One region of the Rhizobium sp. N621 genome, then DNA from elsewhere that is predicted to be linked to it. Evidence: predicted binding sites of a transcription regulator. Region 1 holds the regulator's gene; each other region holds the start of a gene.
What was found. The regulator PhoB, encoded in region 1, activates phosphate uptake and scavenging genes when phosphate is short. The targets are predictions, from matches to a motif close to TGTCATNNANCTGTCAT.

Region 1 (4,207 bases):
GTGGAAGCGCTCGGGATGGCCCTTGGAAAACTGATAGCGGCGCGCCGTCTTGATGGCGCATTCGAGCGCCTCGGCGCCCGAATTGGTGAAGAACACCTTATCGGCGAAGGTGGCGTCCGTCAGGCGCTTGGCCAGACGCTCCTGGCCGGGGATCTCATAGATGTTGGAGAGGTGCCAGACCTTATCCGCCTGCTCCTTCAGCGCCGCGACCACATGCGGGTTGCCGTGGCCGACGGAGGTGACGGCGACACCGGCGCCGAAATCGAGATAACGCTCGCCGCTCTCGGTGATCAGCCATACGCCCTCGCCTCGCTCGAACCGCAGCGGGGCGCGAGAATAGGTGTCATAAAGCGGCGCGGCTTCAGCCATGGCGCGGGTCTCCCGTTCAGTGTTGTCCTGCACGGACTCCGGCTAACGAAACCAGGTCCGAAAAATCAAAAATGCCGCCTTTCGGCGGCGAGCGGTACTATTTCCTTTTCGCGCTGCAATGTCAACAAAACTGCGGCCTTAGCGTATGCAGCAAGCTTGTACAGGGGCACTTTCGGCCTTCAACAGGCATTATTGCAGAAATGACACGCAGAGGAAGCAAGTTGGGGAAAACTTGAAATTCGATTCATCCGGATTCCCGCGACTCTTGTCACGGAGTCAGCCTCACACTAGGTTAAAGTTCAATTACTAGACTGCATGCGGCGGAACTAGTCACCAAAATTGATCAAGCGTTTCTTGTTTCGGAGGCTTCCGGGACAACGGTGAGGGATTCTGCCATCACCAACGCAAACGGTGGAGACAGGGCATGAACTGGACAGACGAGCGGGTCGAGAAACTCAAGAAGCTTTGGGCCGAGGGACTGAGCGCCAGCCAGATTGCTGCGCAGCTTGGCGGCGTGAGCCGAAACGCCGTTATCGGCAAGGTGCACCGGCTGAACCTGCCGGGTCGTGCCAAGGCCGGCGGCACGGCGACGGCGGCGCGCACGCCGAAGCGCCAGACATCGGCGCCGCGCGCGCCGAACTACGCCTCCCGGATCACCACCCGCACCGTTACCCGCCAGCAGGGCGCAACGATGCTGAAGGAAGAGATCGAGATCGAAACGGTCGAGGAAATGGAATACGTGCCGAAGGGCAACGTGGTCGTGCCGATTTCCCGCCGCCTCGGCCTGACGGAACTGACCGAACGCACCTGCAAATGGCCGGTCGGCGATCCGCTGAAGGACGATTTCCACTTCTGCGGCTGCGAATCCCCTGACAATTCGCCCTATTGCAGCTATCATCAGAAGCTTGCCTATCAGCCGATCAACGAACGCCGCCGGGCGGCAGCGCGCGTCAGCTGAGCGGGCGACATCGTCGAGAGTGAGAAACGGGCCGAGCAGCCCGTTTTTTGTGATTAGAGTGGGGAAGCGACCTTTGTGTTTGGCAGCAAAGCCGACCACGCATTCCGTCATCCCAGGGCTTGACCCTGGGATCCACGACCAGGCACTCGGCTTCGATAATTTCCCTGCATTTGAATGCCATCGCTCCTCCCGCAGCGCCAGCCGCATGGATCCCAGGGTCAAGCCCTGGGATGACGGAGAGGAGAGGTGGTGCCTGGATGACAGAGGTGAGGTGGTGCCCGCTCATACGCCGCGCCGGTGCAATGAAGGGCCTGGGAAAGGCTGCACCGGCGGGAACGCCGACCACACACTCCCTCAGCCTCAGGCCTCCATCGAATAGCCGGCGCCGCGGACGGTGCGGATGACGTCCTGCATGTTGGAGAAATTCAGCGCCTTGCGCAGGCGGCCGACATGGACGTCGACGGTGCGTTCATCGACATAGATGTCGTGGCCCCAGACGCCGTCGAGCAGCTGCGAGCGCGAGAAGACGCGGCCCGGCGACGACATCAGGAATTCCAACAGGCGGAATTCGGTCGGGCCGAGGCGGACTTCGCGGCTCTTGCGATGAACGCGATGGGTTTCGCGGTCGAGTTCGATATCGCCGCATTTCAACACCGAGGACAGCACCTCGGGACGGGCCCGACGCAGCATCGCCTTGACGCGGGCGACGAGTTCGGGGGTCGAGAAGGGCTTGACGACATAATCGTCGGCGCCGGTGGACAGTCCGCGCACCCGCTCGCTCTCCTCGCCGCGCGCCGTCAGCATGATGATCGGCAGCCGCTCGGTTTCCGGCCGCATGCGCAGGCGCCGGCAGAGTTCGATGCCGGAGACGCCGGGCAACATCCAGTCGAGGATGAGGAGATCGGGCGTGCGCTCCTGAAGCCTGATTTCGGCCTCGTCGCCGCGCAGGATGGTATCGACTTCAAAGCCTTCCGCTTCGAGATTATAGCGAAGGAGCACGCTGAGCGCTTCCTCGTCTTCAACAACTGCGACTCTCGGGATCATGCGTGTCCGTCTCCTCGCGCACAAGCCTTAAACCGGGACGATTTAACCAGGCGTCCTGCGCAAATTCAGAAATTGGCTGCGACCTCTTTGCGCGCCCCGAACGGGCGCGCACGCAAGTGACTGGTCCGGGCGGCGGGCTCGGGCGGCTCGTTCGGAACGATTATTCCGTCGCGGCGCCGACGGTGTTGGCGCTGTCATCCTTCGGACGATCGCCTTCCGGCTGGGCGCCCGTCGCCATGTAGTAGATCGTCTCGGCGATGTTGGTGGCATGGTCGCCGATGCGCTCGATGTTCTTGGCGCAGAAGAGCAGATGCGTGCAGCTCGTGATGTTGCGCGGATCTTCCATCATGTAGGTCAAGAGCTCGCGGAACAGCGAGGTGTACATCGCATCGATCTCGTTGTCGCGCTCGCGGATGGCGGTCGCCTTGTCGGCGGCGCGCGTCGTATAGACGTCGAGCACTTCCTTGAGCTGGACGAGCGCCAGCTCGGACAGGTGCTCGAGACCGCGGGCGAGCTTGCGCGGAACGCCGGTGCTCTGCACGGCGATGACGCGCTTGGCGGTGTTCTTGCCGAGGTCGCCGACGCGTTCGAGGTCGGCGGCGATGCGGATCGAACCCATGATTTCGCGCAGGTCGGCGGCCATCGGCTGGCGGCGGGCGATGGTGACGATCGCCTTGTCGCCGATCTCGCGCTCGGTGTGATCGAGGATCACATCGTCGGAGATGACCTTCTGCGCCAGCGCCGTATCGCCGTTGACCAGCGCCCGGACGGATTCGGCGACCATCTGCTCGGCCAGGCCGCCCATTTCGGAAATCCGCCTGGAGAGGAACTTCAGATCATCATCATAGGCAGAATAAATATGTGTCGATGCCATGGGGCTTTGTCCTCGAATAACGGGAAGGCTTCGGATTGCCGCAATCAGCCGAAGCGACCCATGATGTAGTCCTGGGTGCGCGGATCGTCCGGGTTGGTGAACATCTTGTCGGTGTCGTTCTCCTCGACGAGGTTGCCGAGGTGGAACATGGCGGTGCGCTGCGAGACACGCGCGGCCTGCTGCATGGAGTGGGTGACGATGACGATCGTGTAGTTCTCGCGCAGCTCGTGGATCAGTTCCTCGACCTTGGCGGTGGCGATCGGGTCGAGCGCCGAGCAGGGTTCGTCCATCAGGATGACCTCAGGGCTGACGGCAACGGCGCGGGCGATGCACAGGCGCTGCTGCTGACCGCCGGAGAGGCCGGTGCCGGACTCGTGCACGCGGTCCTTGACCTCGTTCCAGAGGCCGGCGCGCTGCAGGCTGGTCTCGACGATCTGGTCGAGATCGGCCTTCGACTTGGCGAGGCCATGGATGCGCGGTCCGTAGGAGACGTTTTCGTAGATCGACTTCGGGAACGGGTTCGGCTTCTGGAAAACCATGCCGACGCGAGCGCGAAGTTCGACGACGTCGATATCCGGATCATAGATGTCGTCGCTGTCGAGCGTGATCTTGCCGGTGACGCGGCACCCCTCGATCGTGTCGTTCATGCGGTTGAGGCTTCGCAGGAAAGTCGACTTGCCGCAGCCCGAGGGGCCGATCAGGGCGGTTACGGTGTTTTCGCGGATGTTCAGGTTCACGTCGAAAAGCGCACGCTTCTCGCCGTAGTATACGGAGACATCCTGTCCGATCATTTTATACGGGACGTTGCTCATCTTCTGATCCAGCGCCTTTTCAACTGCAGCTTCCGTCAGCATGTTCATGATATCTACTCCGTTTACCAGCGGCGCTCGAAGCGACGACGCAAGAGGATGGCGCCCATGTTCATGACGATCAGGAACAGGAGCAGGACGATGATGGCACCC
Region 2 (4,207 bases), 1.0 Mb from region 1:
ACATGCGGCTGCTGACGGCGACCTTCATTCAGCGCTACGAAGGTCGGATGCTCAACATCCACCCTTCCCTGCTGCCGCTGTTCCCAGGCCTGCGCACCCATCAGCGGGCCATCGACGCCGGCATGCGCATCGCCGGCTGTACCGTGCATTTCGTCACCGAAGCCATGGATGAGGGGCCGACGATCGGCCAGGCCGCCGTGCCCATTCTCTCCGGTGACACGGCCGAAAGCCTGGCCGCGCGGGTGCTGACCGTCGAACACCAGATTTACCCGCAGGCGCTGCGGCTCTTTGCCGAAGGCCGCGTGACGATGGAGGACGGCAAGGCGGTCGGCGCCGAGGCTTCGGCAGCTACCCCGAAGGCCCAGCTCATCTCGCTGATCGGCGACCTCGCTTAGGCCGCCAACGCCCGCAGCGGATGCAGCGTACCATCGCTATAAACGAAGCGGCCGGCGCGGAAGGTGGCGCGGATGCGGTTGATCTCGCCCGGCTCGACGACGACCAGATCGGCGCGCTGGCCGATGGCGATTTCGCCACGGTCCAAGAGACCGGCGGAGCGGGCGGCGTTGCCGGTCGCCATGGCGACGGCTGAAGGCAGGCCGCCTTCCACCATGTCGGCGAGCTTGAAGATGCCGGGCACAAAGGCAGCCGGGTGATAATCGGCGGCGATGATGCTGAGCAGCCCGGCCCTTGCAGCGTCGAGCGCGCTGAGATTGCCCGACATCGACTGGCCGCGCAGCGCATTCGGCGCGCCCATCAGCGTCCAGAGGCCGCGGCGGCGTGCCTCTTCTGCGGCGGGTGCCGTTACCGGAAACTCGCTGATGGTGACGCCGAGATCGTGCATTTCGGCGACCTTTTCGACGCTGTCATCGTCATGCGAGGCAAGCGAGAGCCTGTGCTTCAGCGACAGCGCGACGATCTCTTTCAACTTGGCCTCAATGTCTGGATTGCTGCGCATGGCAATGCGCTTGGCGACGATTTCGGCGGCCATGTCCTCGGAGATGGCGCGGCGCTCGGAAATGCTGAGGATGTAGCTTTGCAGGTTATTGTACTGGCCCTGGCCGGGCGTGTGGTCGGTCAGCGACACCATGTCGATCTGATCGGCATTGAGCAGGCGCTCGAGCGCGGGAGCAGCTCCCAAGTTGGTGATTTCATAGCGGGCGTGGACGCGGTGGTCGATCAGCAGATCATCGCGCAGCCGGTTGATGCCCTCGATCACCGCCGACGTCGTCTCCAGCGAGCGGACGTGGCCATAGACGCTTTCGGTGGCGAAGGAGACCGCGGCAAAGGCTGTCGTCACACCGGCGGCGGCAAGTTTCTTGTCGAGTTCGTGAATGCCGAAATCGATCGGCATCGTCGCATTCGGCCGCGGCGCGATCTCACGCTCGATCATATCGCCGTGCAGATCGACGAAACCCGGCATCAGCAGCCGCCCGCCGCCATCGATCGCCGCACCGGCGACTGGCTCCGGCCGGATCTCGGCGATGGCGCCATCCTCGACACGCACGGAACCTTCACTCACTACCTCGTTCGGGAGAACGAGAGTGAAATTGTTGAGCCACATGGGCCTTCTCCTGACCGATCCGATGATTGACAAGCCGCAGCGGATAGAACCGCTCCATGACATTCGTATGAAATCGTAAGCGCTATTATCTCAAAGCGGAAAACGTCATGGGCTTAACCGCCAAGCCGCCCGAAGACCGCCTCATCCGCTATCGAATTTTGTGCCTGTTCAAGGCTGCCCATTGCAGCAGCACGATCGTCTTGGTGTCGAAGATCTCGCCGGTTTCGATCATCCGGGTCGCCTCATCCAGCGGAATTTCAAGAACCTCGATATCCTCGTGTTCCTCATCCAGGCCGCCGCCTTCCGCGACGCGGTCCGTGGTATCGATAAGGGAAACGAAGAAATGGACGACCTCGGCGATAGCGCCGGGCGAGGGATAGGATTTGAAAAGGAAGCGGGCCTCACGCAAGTGGTAACCGGTTTCCTCCATCGCCTCACGGCGGATCGCCTGTTCGGGATGGTCGTCATCAAGAAGGCCGGCCGGCACCTCGATCATCCATGCGGGATCGCCGTTCAGATGAACGGCGAGACGGAACTGGCGGACGAGAACGACGAGATCGCGTTTCGGATCATAAAGCAGGATGCAAGCGGCCGGCGTGCGGTGGTAGACCTCCCGCTTCAGCCGCTGTGTCGCGCCCTTTCGGTCGATATAGTCGAGCAGATAGCTGCTCAGCCGCGTCCACCCATTCGACAGGATTTCCTCGCCGACGATCTTCACCCGCGATTTCGGCTGCATCATACCGTGTCCTTGCGAAGCCAGACCTTGTTGTCGTGCACGGCCGCGCCGCCATAAGGCGCGACCGGATCGGCGCCGGTCAGAACGTTGATGCCCTCGCCGTCCACATGCGCCTTGTTCGGCCAGAGGCCCTCGGCGATCAGCACGCCCGGCCTGACCTCGATGGTGATGCGGGCATGGATGCGCAGATCGCCGCGGCTGTTGCCGATGCGGACGAGCTCGCCATGGGCGATGCCATTGGCTTCGGCGTCAACAGGATTGATCATCACCTCCGGGCGGCCTTCCTTTTGACGCGAGGTCTTGGTCTCGGAAAAACTCGAATTCAGGAAGTTGCGGGCGGGCGATGTGGCGAGGCGGAAGGGATGCTCGGGATCGGCGACTTCGATGACATCGACCTGATCGGGGAAGACCGGAAGCTCCCCATGCGGCCCGAGTGCGCCGATCGCAGTCGGCGGCTTGTTCGGCGCCGGCTGGTTGATCCAGTCCGGCCGGAAATGGAACTTGCCGTCCGGATGGGCAAAACCGTTCAGGAAATGCGCCTCCTCGAAAGCAGGCTGGCGATCGAACCATTTGTGTTCGAGGAAATGGTCGTAACCCGGCAGGCCGCTCGATTCGAGCACGCGGTCGACCATTTCACGGGCGGTGAAGCCGAAACCGGGGCGGTCGGCGACGCCGAGGCGTTTTGCCAGTTCCTCGATGACGAAGAGATTGGTGCGCACGGTAGGCGGCGGCTCGACCAGCTTCGGGCCGAGCAGAATATGGTTCTGGCCGCCGGCCCTGTAGATATCGTCATGCTCGACGAACATTGTCGCGGGCAGCACGATGTCGGCAATCTCGGCCGTCTCGGTCATGAACTGCTCATGCACGGCGACGAACAGGTCGTCGCGGGCAAAACCGCGTCTGACGAGGCGCTGCTCGGGGGCGATGTTGGCCGGATTGGTGTTCTGGATCAGCATTGCCGTCACTGGGCCGCGATGACGCAGGGCTACCGGATCGCCGGTGAGCACGCGGCCGATCTGCGACTGGTCGAGCATGCGGATATCGGCATCCTTCATCGAGCGGCCGGTCAGTTCCGCATTGTTCATGCGGAAGATATCGCTGTTCGAATGGAAGGCGCCGCCGCCCTCATATTGCCAGGAGCCGAGAACGGTGGCGACCGAGGCGGCCGCATGCATGGCGACCGCGCCGTTGCGCTGGCGGGTAAAGCCGTAGCCCAAACGGAAGAAGGTCTTCTTCGTCGTGCCGACGAGGCGGGCGAAGGCTTCGATCTCCTCGACCGAAATGCCGGTGATCTCGGCCGCCCATTGCGGCGTCCTGGTTTTCAGATGCGCTTCAAGACCGGCGGGATCATCGGCGTATTTCGCCATATAATCCCGGTCGGCATAGCCGTCGCGGAAGGCAACGTGCATGACCGCGCAGGCGAGTGCAGCGTCGGTGCCCGGTCTGACGATCAAGGCCATGTCGGCCTGCTTCATCGTCGGATTATCGTAGATGTCGATGACGACGATCTTGGCGCCGCGTTCCTTGCGCGACCTGATGGCATGGGTCATCACATTGACCTGCGTCGAGACCGCATTGGTGCCCCAGATGACGACGCAATCGGTGCGGCCCATCTCACGCGGATCAGGCCCGCGGAGCACGCCGGTCGCCATGGTGAAGCCGGTCCAGGCCGGGTTGGTGCAAATCGACGAGAAAAAGCCGGAGTAGCGCTTGGCGTGACGCAGGCGATCGATTGAATCGCGCTGCACCCAGCCCATGGTGCCGGCATAGAAATAGGGCCAGACCGCCTCGCTGCCGTCCCTCGCCTCGGCCTTTATGAAGGCTTCGGCAATTTCATCCAGCGCATCGTCCCAGGAAATCTGCTGCCATTGCCCTGCCCCCTTGGGGCCGGCGCGGCGCAAGGGGTGCAT
Region 3 (4,207 bases), 770 kb from region 1:
CGTGTTCAGTGGGAATCGCTGTCGATCAATTTCGTCATGGTCTTCTCGCCGAACACCTTCCGCGGCGCCCCGCATGCCTGGCTGGCGACGCTGACCGATCCCTCCTCGACGCCGGCCGAAGATGCGGCAATTCTGAAATCCGTCACCAATACCTATCCGACGATCACCAGCGTGCGCGTCAAGGACGCGATCGATATCGTCAACCAGCTCGTCGCCCAGCTTGCGACCGCGATCCGAGCCGCCGCATCGGTGGCGCTCATCGCCTCGATTCTTGTTCTTGCCGGGGCGCTCGCCGCCGGCAACAGGGCCCGCACCCACGACGCGGTGGTGCTGAAGACGCTCGGCGCCACGCGCGCCATGCTGATTCGTGCCTTCAGCTACGAATATCTGATCCTCGGACTGGCAACCGCGATCTTCGCACTCTTTGCCGGCGGTATTGCCGCCTGGTTCATCGTCGCCCGCATCATGCGACTGCCCTCTGCCTTCCTGCCTGATGTGGCAGGACTGACGCTGGTGACGGCACTCGTTCTGACCGTCGGCATCGGCCTCGTCGGCACCTGGCGCATCCTCGGGCAGAAGGCCGCGCCTGTGCTGCGCGAGCTTTGAGAGCAATTCCAGGAAAGTGCGAAGCGGTTTTCCCAGGCAAAGCGCGAAGCGCTTTTGCGGGATTGCATATATCCAAAAGGTTCGAGCGGTTCTGCGTTTCCTTGAAAAGCTGAACCGCTCTGGCGCCGCCCCAAAGCCTTCACCTTACGGCGATTTAACCGTCCGCGCCTTTGCAAGCCCCTTGTTTGCAAAGGGCTAAGGCCTCATATTGTCTGCAGGCATGCTGGAGCTCCGCAGCGGCGCCCGGGTCGAGAACCCCGACACCGTATCTCCTTCGGAGCTTGTAAGAGGAAACTATGGCTGATCTTCGTAACTATCAAAGCCGCGTCCAGACCGGCGAGATGATTGATCAAGGCCTGCGCGCATATATGCTCAAGGTCTACAACCTGATGGCGCTGGGCCTGGCGATCACCGGCGTGGCCGCATATCTCGGATTCAACTTCGCGGTCCAGGACGGCCAGCTCACCCAGTTTGGCGCGCTTCTGTTCCAGTCGCCGTTGCGCTGGGTCGTGATCCTTGCCCCCCTTGCGGTCGTCTTCTTCCTGAGCTTCCGCATTCATCAGATGAGCGTGTCCGCCGCTCAGACCACCTTCTGGATCTACGCCGGCCTGGTAGGGCTGTCGCTCTCGTCGATCTTCCTGGTCTATACGGGCCAGAGCGTCGTTCAGACCTTCTTCGTCACCGCCGCCTCCTTCGGCGCGCTGTCGCTTTACGGCTATACGGCGAAGCGTGACCTGTCGGCGATGGGTTCGTTCCTGATCATGGGTCTCTTCGGCCTGATCATCGCCTCGCTCGTCAACATCTTCCTGGCTTCATCCGCGCTGCAGTTCGCGATCTCGGTGATCGGCGTGCTGATCTTCGCAGGCCTCACCGCCTACGACACGCAGAGGATCAAGGAACTCTACTTCGAAGCCGATGACGTCGCTGTCGCCGGTCGCAAGGCGATCATGGGCGCACTGACGCTCTATCTCGACTTCCTCAACCTCTTCATGTTCCTGCTGCAGTTCATGGGCAACCGCAGATAACAGGCGCATTGAGATCGAAAAGGCGGCTTCGGCCGCCTTTTTTGTTGCGCCGGTTTCGCAGGGGTGGTTTTAGAGGAGCCTGCTCTTCCGATGGACCTGCCGCCCGATGTCCTTCCTCCTGCGCGACGCCTCCCAAGCCGACATCCCCGCCATTACGGAGATCTATCGTGACTCGGTCTTGAATGGCGTTGCAAGCTACGAGATTGCGCCGCCCTCCGAGGCCGAAATGGCCCAGCGTTTTTCCGCGATCGTCAGCCAGCAATATCCCTATGTCGCCGCAACCGATGCTGACGGGAAACTCCTGGGCTACGCTTATGCGTCGGCCTTCCGCACCCGCCCCGCCTATCGCTGGATGGTGGAGGATTCGATCTACCTGGCGCCCGAAGCCCGCGGCCGTGGCATCGGCAAGGCACTGATGGTCGAGCTGATCGACCGCTGCACCGCGCTTGGCTTTCGTCAGATGGTAGCCGTCATCGGCGGCGCGAGCCCGGCCTCGATTGCGCTTCATCTGAAGGCAGGTTTTGTGGAGGTCGGACTGATGAAGGGCACCGGCTACAAGCACGGCCGCTGGCTGGACACGATGCTCATGCAGCGCAGCCTCGGCGAGGGCATGACGACCGATCCGGATCCCTCCACCTATCCCGGTTCGTTGTTTCCGGGCTGATGAGAATTATTTATCGACGAGTTTCAATGCCTTGTCGAACACCTTGAGGACCTGATTCAGCTCGTGCCCGCGCTTCAGGATCATGCCGTTGACGTTGATGACAGAATAGGCGCCCTGTTTGGCGGCAAGCTTCGGGTTCTTTTCGATCCGGAAGAGCGGCATCTCGCCGGAGCGCTTGAAGACGGAAAAGACTGCTCTGTCCTTCAGATGGTCGATGGCGTAATCGCGCCATTCCCCCTCGCCGACCATGCGGCCGTAGATCCAGAGGATCGCGTCCAGCTCACGCCGGTGGAAGGTCACCGGAAGCGGATCCTTGCTTTGTTTGTACTCCCTGAGATCGACGACGACCGAGGAACTATTGTCGACGGAGCGGCTTTCGCCGTGTCGCAAATCCGGCTGATCTGTCATCAGGTCTCCAAGGCCTCCGCTTGTGACAGGAGAGTGACAGTTTGCCCGAGCCGCCGCAAATTGCAAGAGTGCGGCTCCTCACATTTGGCCGTACCGCAGCGCCGCACGTCCAGGCACCTTCGTTGGGGACCAAGCAATGCTTTCTCCCCTGTGCCGCATTTCAGTCAAAACAGCGCCTCATTTGCAGGGGATTTATGCATCCCGGTTTGGCGCCAGCGCGCCAAAGGGCCCGGCGGAGCGTATCGACCTTAACCCCAGCCCCGAATACGCTCGGCCGGGCCGCCCGGCATTTCACCCGTCATCGGGCGAAATATCAGATATTTTTTCCCGCCATCACCACGGTTGCGCCGAGAATCGCTGCCGGATCGCCGTCGGCCGTCGCCGACTGCAGCAGGATCGCGCAGCCCTCGAGCTGCGGTCGCTGCAGGACGCTCGCCGGCAGCGTCAGACTGGTCGCCTTGCCGTCCCACATGCCGACGGTTTCGACATTGGTGACGCTGTGCAGATAGGAGATCTTCTTGCCGCTGTTTTCGCCTTTTTCGACGTCGATCGTCTTTTCCTTGTCGAAATAGACCATCACGACATTGGCCTTGCCCTGTCCTTCGCCGATCTTGATCTCCAGCTCGTCGCCGCGCATCGCCGCGCTGATGGGAACGGTCAGCCCGTTGCCTTCGATGCTGTATGTGTCGATCTTGCTGTTGATACCGGTGAGATCGGCGCCGGCCAAATGGCCGCGCCCGTTGACGATCGCCTGCGGCGTATAGACGTTGCTGCGGCCCATCGTCCTGGCGTAGCCGTACTGCCGCTCGGTATTTTCCTTGGAGCTCAGCGTATCGGCCCAGCCGAGATAATTCCAGTAATCGACATGATAGGCGAGCGCGATGACGTCGCCCTGGTTCACCAGCTTGCGGAAGGCGGCATCAGCGGGAGGACAGGAGGAGCAGCCCTGCGACGTGAAAAGCTCGACGACGCCTCTGGGCTTGCCGTCTTCGGCATGCAGCGAGCCTGCAAAAGCAATGCCGGCGATCAGCGAAATCAAGAAACGGGGGGACATTCACCTGCACCTCTTTTTCAGCGCCGGCGTTTTGGAACCGAAGGCTCTGAGATATCAGAGTACGAATAATCCTTCCCGGTCCAAACGAAAAATCACGAACGGGTGAGACCACAGCTCGGCCGGAACGCAGCTGAAACAAATCATCGTGAGCCTCCGGCAAAGACTGTCGCCGCAAAGAAAATCCGCCGGAAATTGCTCTCCGGCGGCCATTATCAATCAACTCTCCTAGACCCGGATGATTTTAGGCCGGCCCGGCCTAAAATCTGAATCCGGATCTACATCAAAGAAGAAGAACATGATGTCGTCCGAAAACCGCTCACACTTTTCGGCATCATGCTCTGAAAATCAGGCAGCGAGATCGCGCAGCACCGTCTGCAGGATGCCGCCATTGTTGAGGTAGATCACCTCGTCGAGCGTATCGACGCGCGACAGCAGCGGAACGTCCTTAAC
Region 4 (4,207 bases), 350 kb from region 1:
CTGGATGATCGTCGCCTCGCTGGTGCGCGTTGTCACCGCGACATTGGCGACCTTCTGGAAGAAGGCGCGGATCGAGACGGCGTTGGTCGTGTCGTCGGCGCCCTGGTCGATCACCTTCAGCACGTCATCGGGCCCGATGATCGAAGCCGTCACCTGCACACCGCCGGTGCCCCAGCCATAGGGCATCGGCATTTCTCTGCTGGCGAAGGGCACCTGGTAGCCGGGAATGGCGATCGCCTTCAAAATGGCGCGGCGGATCATCCGCTTGGTCTGTTCGTCGAGATAGGCGAAGTTGTAGCTGGCGAGATCGCTCATTCGGCCGCTTCCTTCATGTCTTCGCCACCGTTGCGGGCGGCTTCGAATTCGCGGCGCATGCGGCGGACGAGATCGAGTTCCGCCTGGAAATCCACATAATGCGGCAGCTTCAGGTGCTCGACGAAGCCCGTTGCTTGGACATTGTCGGAATGGGAGATGACGAATTCCTCGTCCTGGGCCGGCGCGGTGATGTCCTCGCCGAGCTCTTCGGCGCGAAGCGCCCGATCAACAAGCGACATTGCCATCGCCTTGCGCTCGCTCTGGCCGAAGACCAGGCCGTAGCCGCGGGTGAATTGCGGCGGCGCCTTGGCCGAGCCCTTGAACTGGTTGACCATCTGGCATTCGGTGATCTGGATGACGCCGAGCGAGACGGCGAAACCGAGCTCCGGCACGTCGAACTCCACCTCGACCTCGCCGATGCGGATCTCGCCGGTGAAGGGGTGGTTGCGGCCATAGCCGCGCTGCGTGGAATAACCGAGCGCCAGCAGGAAGCCTTCATCGCCGCGGGAAAGCGCCTGCAAGCGCAGATCGCGGGTCATCGGGAATTCCATCGGCTCGCGGGTCAGATCGCCGATCTCGTGATCTTCGGGCATGTCGCCGTCAGCCTCGATCAGGCCCTCCTCGCCGAGGATTTCGGAGACGCGCATGACGCGGCCGGTCTCGGCTGTGCGCTGCGCGGGCGCCTCGACCGCTTCGTCCTGAAGCAGTGAGGGATCGAGCAGCCGGTGAGTATAATCGAAAGTAGGACCAAGAAGCTGGCCCCCCGGCAGGTCCTTGTAGGTCGCCGAGATGCGCCGTTCGATCGTCATCTCAGCCGTGTCGAGTGGTTTGGAATAGCCGAAGCGCGGCAGCGTCGTGCGGTAAGCGCGCAGCAGGAAGATCGCCTCGATCATGTCTCCGCGCGACTGACGCACGGCCAGCGCGGCGAGGGTGCGGTCGAAAAGCGAGGCCTCGGCCATGACGCGGTCGACGGCGAGGGCGAGTTGTTCGACGATCTGCTCGATGCCGATCGCCGGCAGCGAACGGTCGCCGCGGCGGCGGTCGGCAAGCAGACGGTGGGCATTGGCGATGGCGGCCTCGCCACCCTTGACGGCAACATACATGAGCTCAGATCTCCGTTGCTGTGATCTTGGTGGTGCGCGGCAGACAGACGAAGCGCGTGCCCGACGTCAGCACGATGTCGATGCCGCGCGGGAAGAGCGCACGGTTCTCGGTCCAGAGCCTGAGGAAGGTCTCCGGCAGCCCCGTCGGCGCGATCTCCACGACACTCTGGATGCCCGGACCCATCAGGGCCAGCCTGCGTCCGCCTTCGAGTTGGGGAAGTTCGATGACGACAGTCGTCGAGCGGTCGGGATATTCCTGCGTGCCTGATGCGAAGAGGCCGAAGGAGCAAAGCGCAGTGCCCGCCTCAATGAAGGCAAAACGCGCATCGGCCTTTTCGGCTGTCAGGGGCGCGCCGGTGTGGAAGCCGAGCCACTCCGGCATGGCGGATTTCGCCAGTCCCGAGGTAAGCCAGACTGATGTGTCGTGGTCGCAAAGGGTGAGCGCGATCGCGCCGGCGGCAATGCCGAGCGGCGCCGGCGGAGCGATATTGGGCGCAACTGTCTGGATGGCGCCGGGACGGGCCATGCCGTCCATCAGCATCTTGAAGACGCTCTGCGCATGGAAAACCGGGTCGGCAAAACCGCCGGTCAAGGCTTCTGTCGCAAGACCCATCAGTTGTCTCCCCGTACCATGGTGAAGAAATCGACGCGGGTTGCCGCCGTCTCGTCCGCCTTGCGGCGCTCAGCGACGGCGATGCGTGCGGCAATCGGCGAAAGCAGCGCCTGTTCGACGAAATCCCTGGTCGCCTCCTCCTGCCAGAGCGCATCGAAGATCGCCGCAAGGCGGGCCTTCTCCCGGTCGGTGCCGAGCGCCTGCGCATGGCCGATGGAGCCGGTCTCGAGCCGCACCGTTGCGCGCGTCACCGTCACCTCGCCGAGATTGAAAGGAGCTCCGCCGCCGCCGATGCGGCCGCGCACCATCACCAGTCCCGTCTCCGGTCCGCGCACCGGATAAGCCACGGGCTTCTGCGGCAACGCATCCCAGGCTGCCTGGAGTTCGCTCCGTTCCGCACGCGCCAGCAGATCGGCGGCGCGTTTGCGCTCCGAGACCGTCTGTGACGCGGCGTCTTTCTTGTCCGCTGATATCATCGCTGCTTTCCCCGAAATGTCTATTGATATAGACAACCATACAAGCTATACCTAGCCTTAAATCGGTGTCGTGACAAGCGTGTGACATCGTGGGGCAAGGCAGGGGCAGAATGGCAGGACTGAAGCAGGTGCAGAGGCAGACAGGTGTGGCGCTCTGGCGTCAGATCGCCGATCGAATTCGCGAGGCGATCGGCAATGGAACCTATGACGAAACGGGAATGGTGCCGCCGGAAACGGTGCTGGCGCTGCAATTCGGCGTTAACAGGCATACGGTGCGCAGTGCGCTGGCGGCGCTGGCGCAGGAGGGAATCGTGCGCGCGGTGCAAGGTCGCGGCACGTTGATCGAGCGTAAGGAGCGCTTGAACTTCCCGATCACCCGGCGCACGCGCTTCACCGCCGGCATCGGCGATCAGGCGCGTGAGACGCGTGGTCTTCTGCTCGATGAGGCGCAGGAGGAGGCGAGTGCCGAGGTTGCCCGCTGGTTGGGCCTGAAACAGGGCGAGCAGGTGATCCGGCTGGAAACATCGCGCCATGCCGACAGGCGGCCGGTTTCAAAGGCGACGAGTTGGTTTCCCGCTGAACGCTTCGCGGGGATCGGCGAGGCCTACCGAAAGCATGAATCGATCACCAAGGCTTTCGCCGAGCTCGGGCTGGCGGACTACGTCCGGGCGACGACCGAGGTGACGGCCGCCCATGCTGCTACAGCCGACCTTGCCGATCTGGAACTCACCCCCGGCGCGATCCTGCTGATTGCCAAGGCAATGAACACCGATCTCGACGGCGTGCCGGTGCAATATTCGATCAGCCGTTTCGCCGCCGACCGGGTGCAGTTCACGATCGAGAACTGAGGCCAATAATTGAGGCAAGGCGTGCCGACCGCTTCCGGCGGCACGCCTCATCGAATTAGTGTGCGCCGGACATATCGCCCAGAACTTCCTTGGACGCTACGGTGGAATCCGCCTTCAGCTTGTAGACCATCGGAACGCCGGTCGCGAGATTGAGGGCGAGCACGCCTTCTTTGCTCAGCTTGTCGAGCACCATGACCAGCGAGCGCAGCGAATTGCCATGGGCGGCGACCAGCACCTTTTCGCCGCGCAGCACGCGCGGCAGGATTTCCGTGAGGTAGTAAGGCCAGACACGGGCGCCGGTGTCGCGCAGGCTCTCGCCGCCCGGCGGCGGCACGTCATAGGAACGGCGCCAGATATGCACCTGTTCCTCGCCCCACTTGGCGCGCGCGTCATCCTTGTTGAGACCGGAGAGATCGCCGTAGTCGCGCTCGTTCAGCGCCTGGTCGCGGATCGTTTCGAGATCGGGCTGGCCGACCTTGTCGAGGATGAGCTTCAGCGTGTGCTGCGCGCGCACCAGCGCCGAGGTATAGGCGACGTCGAATTTGATCCCGTATTCGGCAAGTGCGGCGCCTCCCGTGTTGGCTTCCTGAATGCCGAGTTCCGTCAGATCCGGGTCCTTCCAGCCGGTGAAGAGATTCTTCAGATTCCAGTCGCTCTGGCCGTGGCGAACGAGGACGAGGGTACCGCTCATGAATATGCCTCCGTAGTATCCTTATTGGGAAGAAAGCCCGAGCACGTCGAGCATGGAATAGAGCCCCGGCTTCTTGTCGCGCGCCCAGAGCGCCGCCTTGATGGCGCCGCGCGCGAAGATCGAGCGGTCGGCCGCACTGTGCGACAGGGTGACAATTTCGC

Region 2: AMK00_RS07575 (alpha-D-ribose 1-methylphosphonate 5-triphosphate diphosphatase) is a predicted target of PhoB. The motif match lies at 1,618-1,634, and genes of this name have one in related genera.
Region 3: AMK00_RS20245 (DUF2794 domain-containing protein) is a predicted target of PhoB. The motif match lies at 2,726-2,742, and genes of this name have one in related genera.
Region 4: phnF (phosphonate metabolism transcriptional regulator PhnF) is a predicted target of PhoB. The motif match lies at 2,578-2,594, and genes of this name have one in related genera.

The regions. Positions count from the first base shown of each region.
Region 1 is NZ_CP013495.1:555,852-560,058, reverse strand. It holds gene AMK00_RS02750 (aspartate aminotransferase family protein) at 1-369, opposite strand, end outside; gene AMK00_RS02745 (GcrA family cell cycle regulator) at 794-1,327, shown strand; gene phoB (phosphate regulon transcriptional regulator PhoB) at 1,688-2,371, opposite strand; gene phoU (phosphate signaling complex protein PhoU) at 2,532-3,245, opposite strand; gene pstB (phosphate ABC transporter ATP-binding protein PstB) at 3,290-4,105, opposite strand; gene pstA (phosphate ABC transporter permease PstA) at 4,120-4,207, opposite strand, start outside.
Region 2 is NZ_CP013495.1:1,553,226-1,557,432, reverse strand. It holds gene purN (phosphoribosylglycinamide formyltransferase) at 1-395, shown strand, start outside; gene AMK00_RS07575 (alpha-D-ribose 1-methylphosphonate 5-triphosphate diphosphatase) at 392-1,561, opposite strand; gene AMK00_RS07570 (NUDIX domain-containing protein) at 1,710-2,300, opposite strand; gene AMK00_RS07565 (molybdopterin-containing oxidoreductase family protein) at 2,297-4,207, opposite strand, start outside.
Region 3 is NZ_CP013495.1:4,208,999-4,213,205, forward strand. It holds gene AMK00_RS20230 (ABC transporter permease) at 1-606, shown strand, start outside; gene AMK00_RS20235 (Bax inhibitor-1/YccA family protein) at 903-1,631, shown strand; gene AMK00_RS20240 (GNAT family N-acetyltransferase) at 1,738-2,295, shown strand; gene AMK00_RS20245 (DUF2794 domain-containing protein) at 2,302-2,703, opposite strand; gene AMK00_RS20250 (DUF1223 domain-containing protein) at 3,017-3,757, opposite strand; gene acnA (aconitate hydratase AcnA) at 4,103-4,207, opposite strand, start outside.
Region 4 is NZ_CP013495.1:205,114-209,320, forward strand. It holds gene AMK00_RS00975 (alpha-D-ribose 1-methylphosphonate 5-phosphate C-P-lyase PhnJ) at 1-315, opposite strand, end outside; gene AMK00_RS00980 (carbon-phosphorus lyase complex subunit PhnI) at 312-1,418, opposite strand; gene phnH (phosphonate C-P lyase system protein PhnH) at 1,423-2,031, opposite strand; gene phnG (phosphonate C-P lyase system protein PhnG) at 2,031-2,507, opposite strand; gene phnF (phosphonate metabolism transcriptional regulator PhnF) at 2,618-3,355, shown strand; gene AMK00_RS01000 (2,3-bisphosphoglycerate-dependent phosphoglycerate mutase) at 3,411-4,046, opposite strand; gene dapB (4-hydroxy-tetrahydrodipicolinate reductase) at 4,068-4,207, opposite strand, start outside.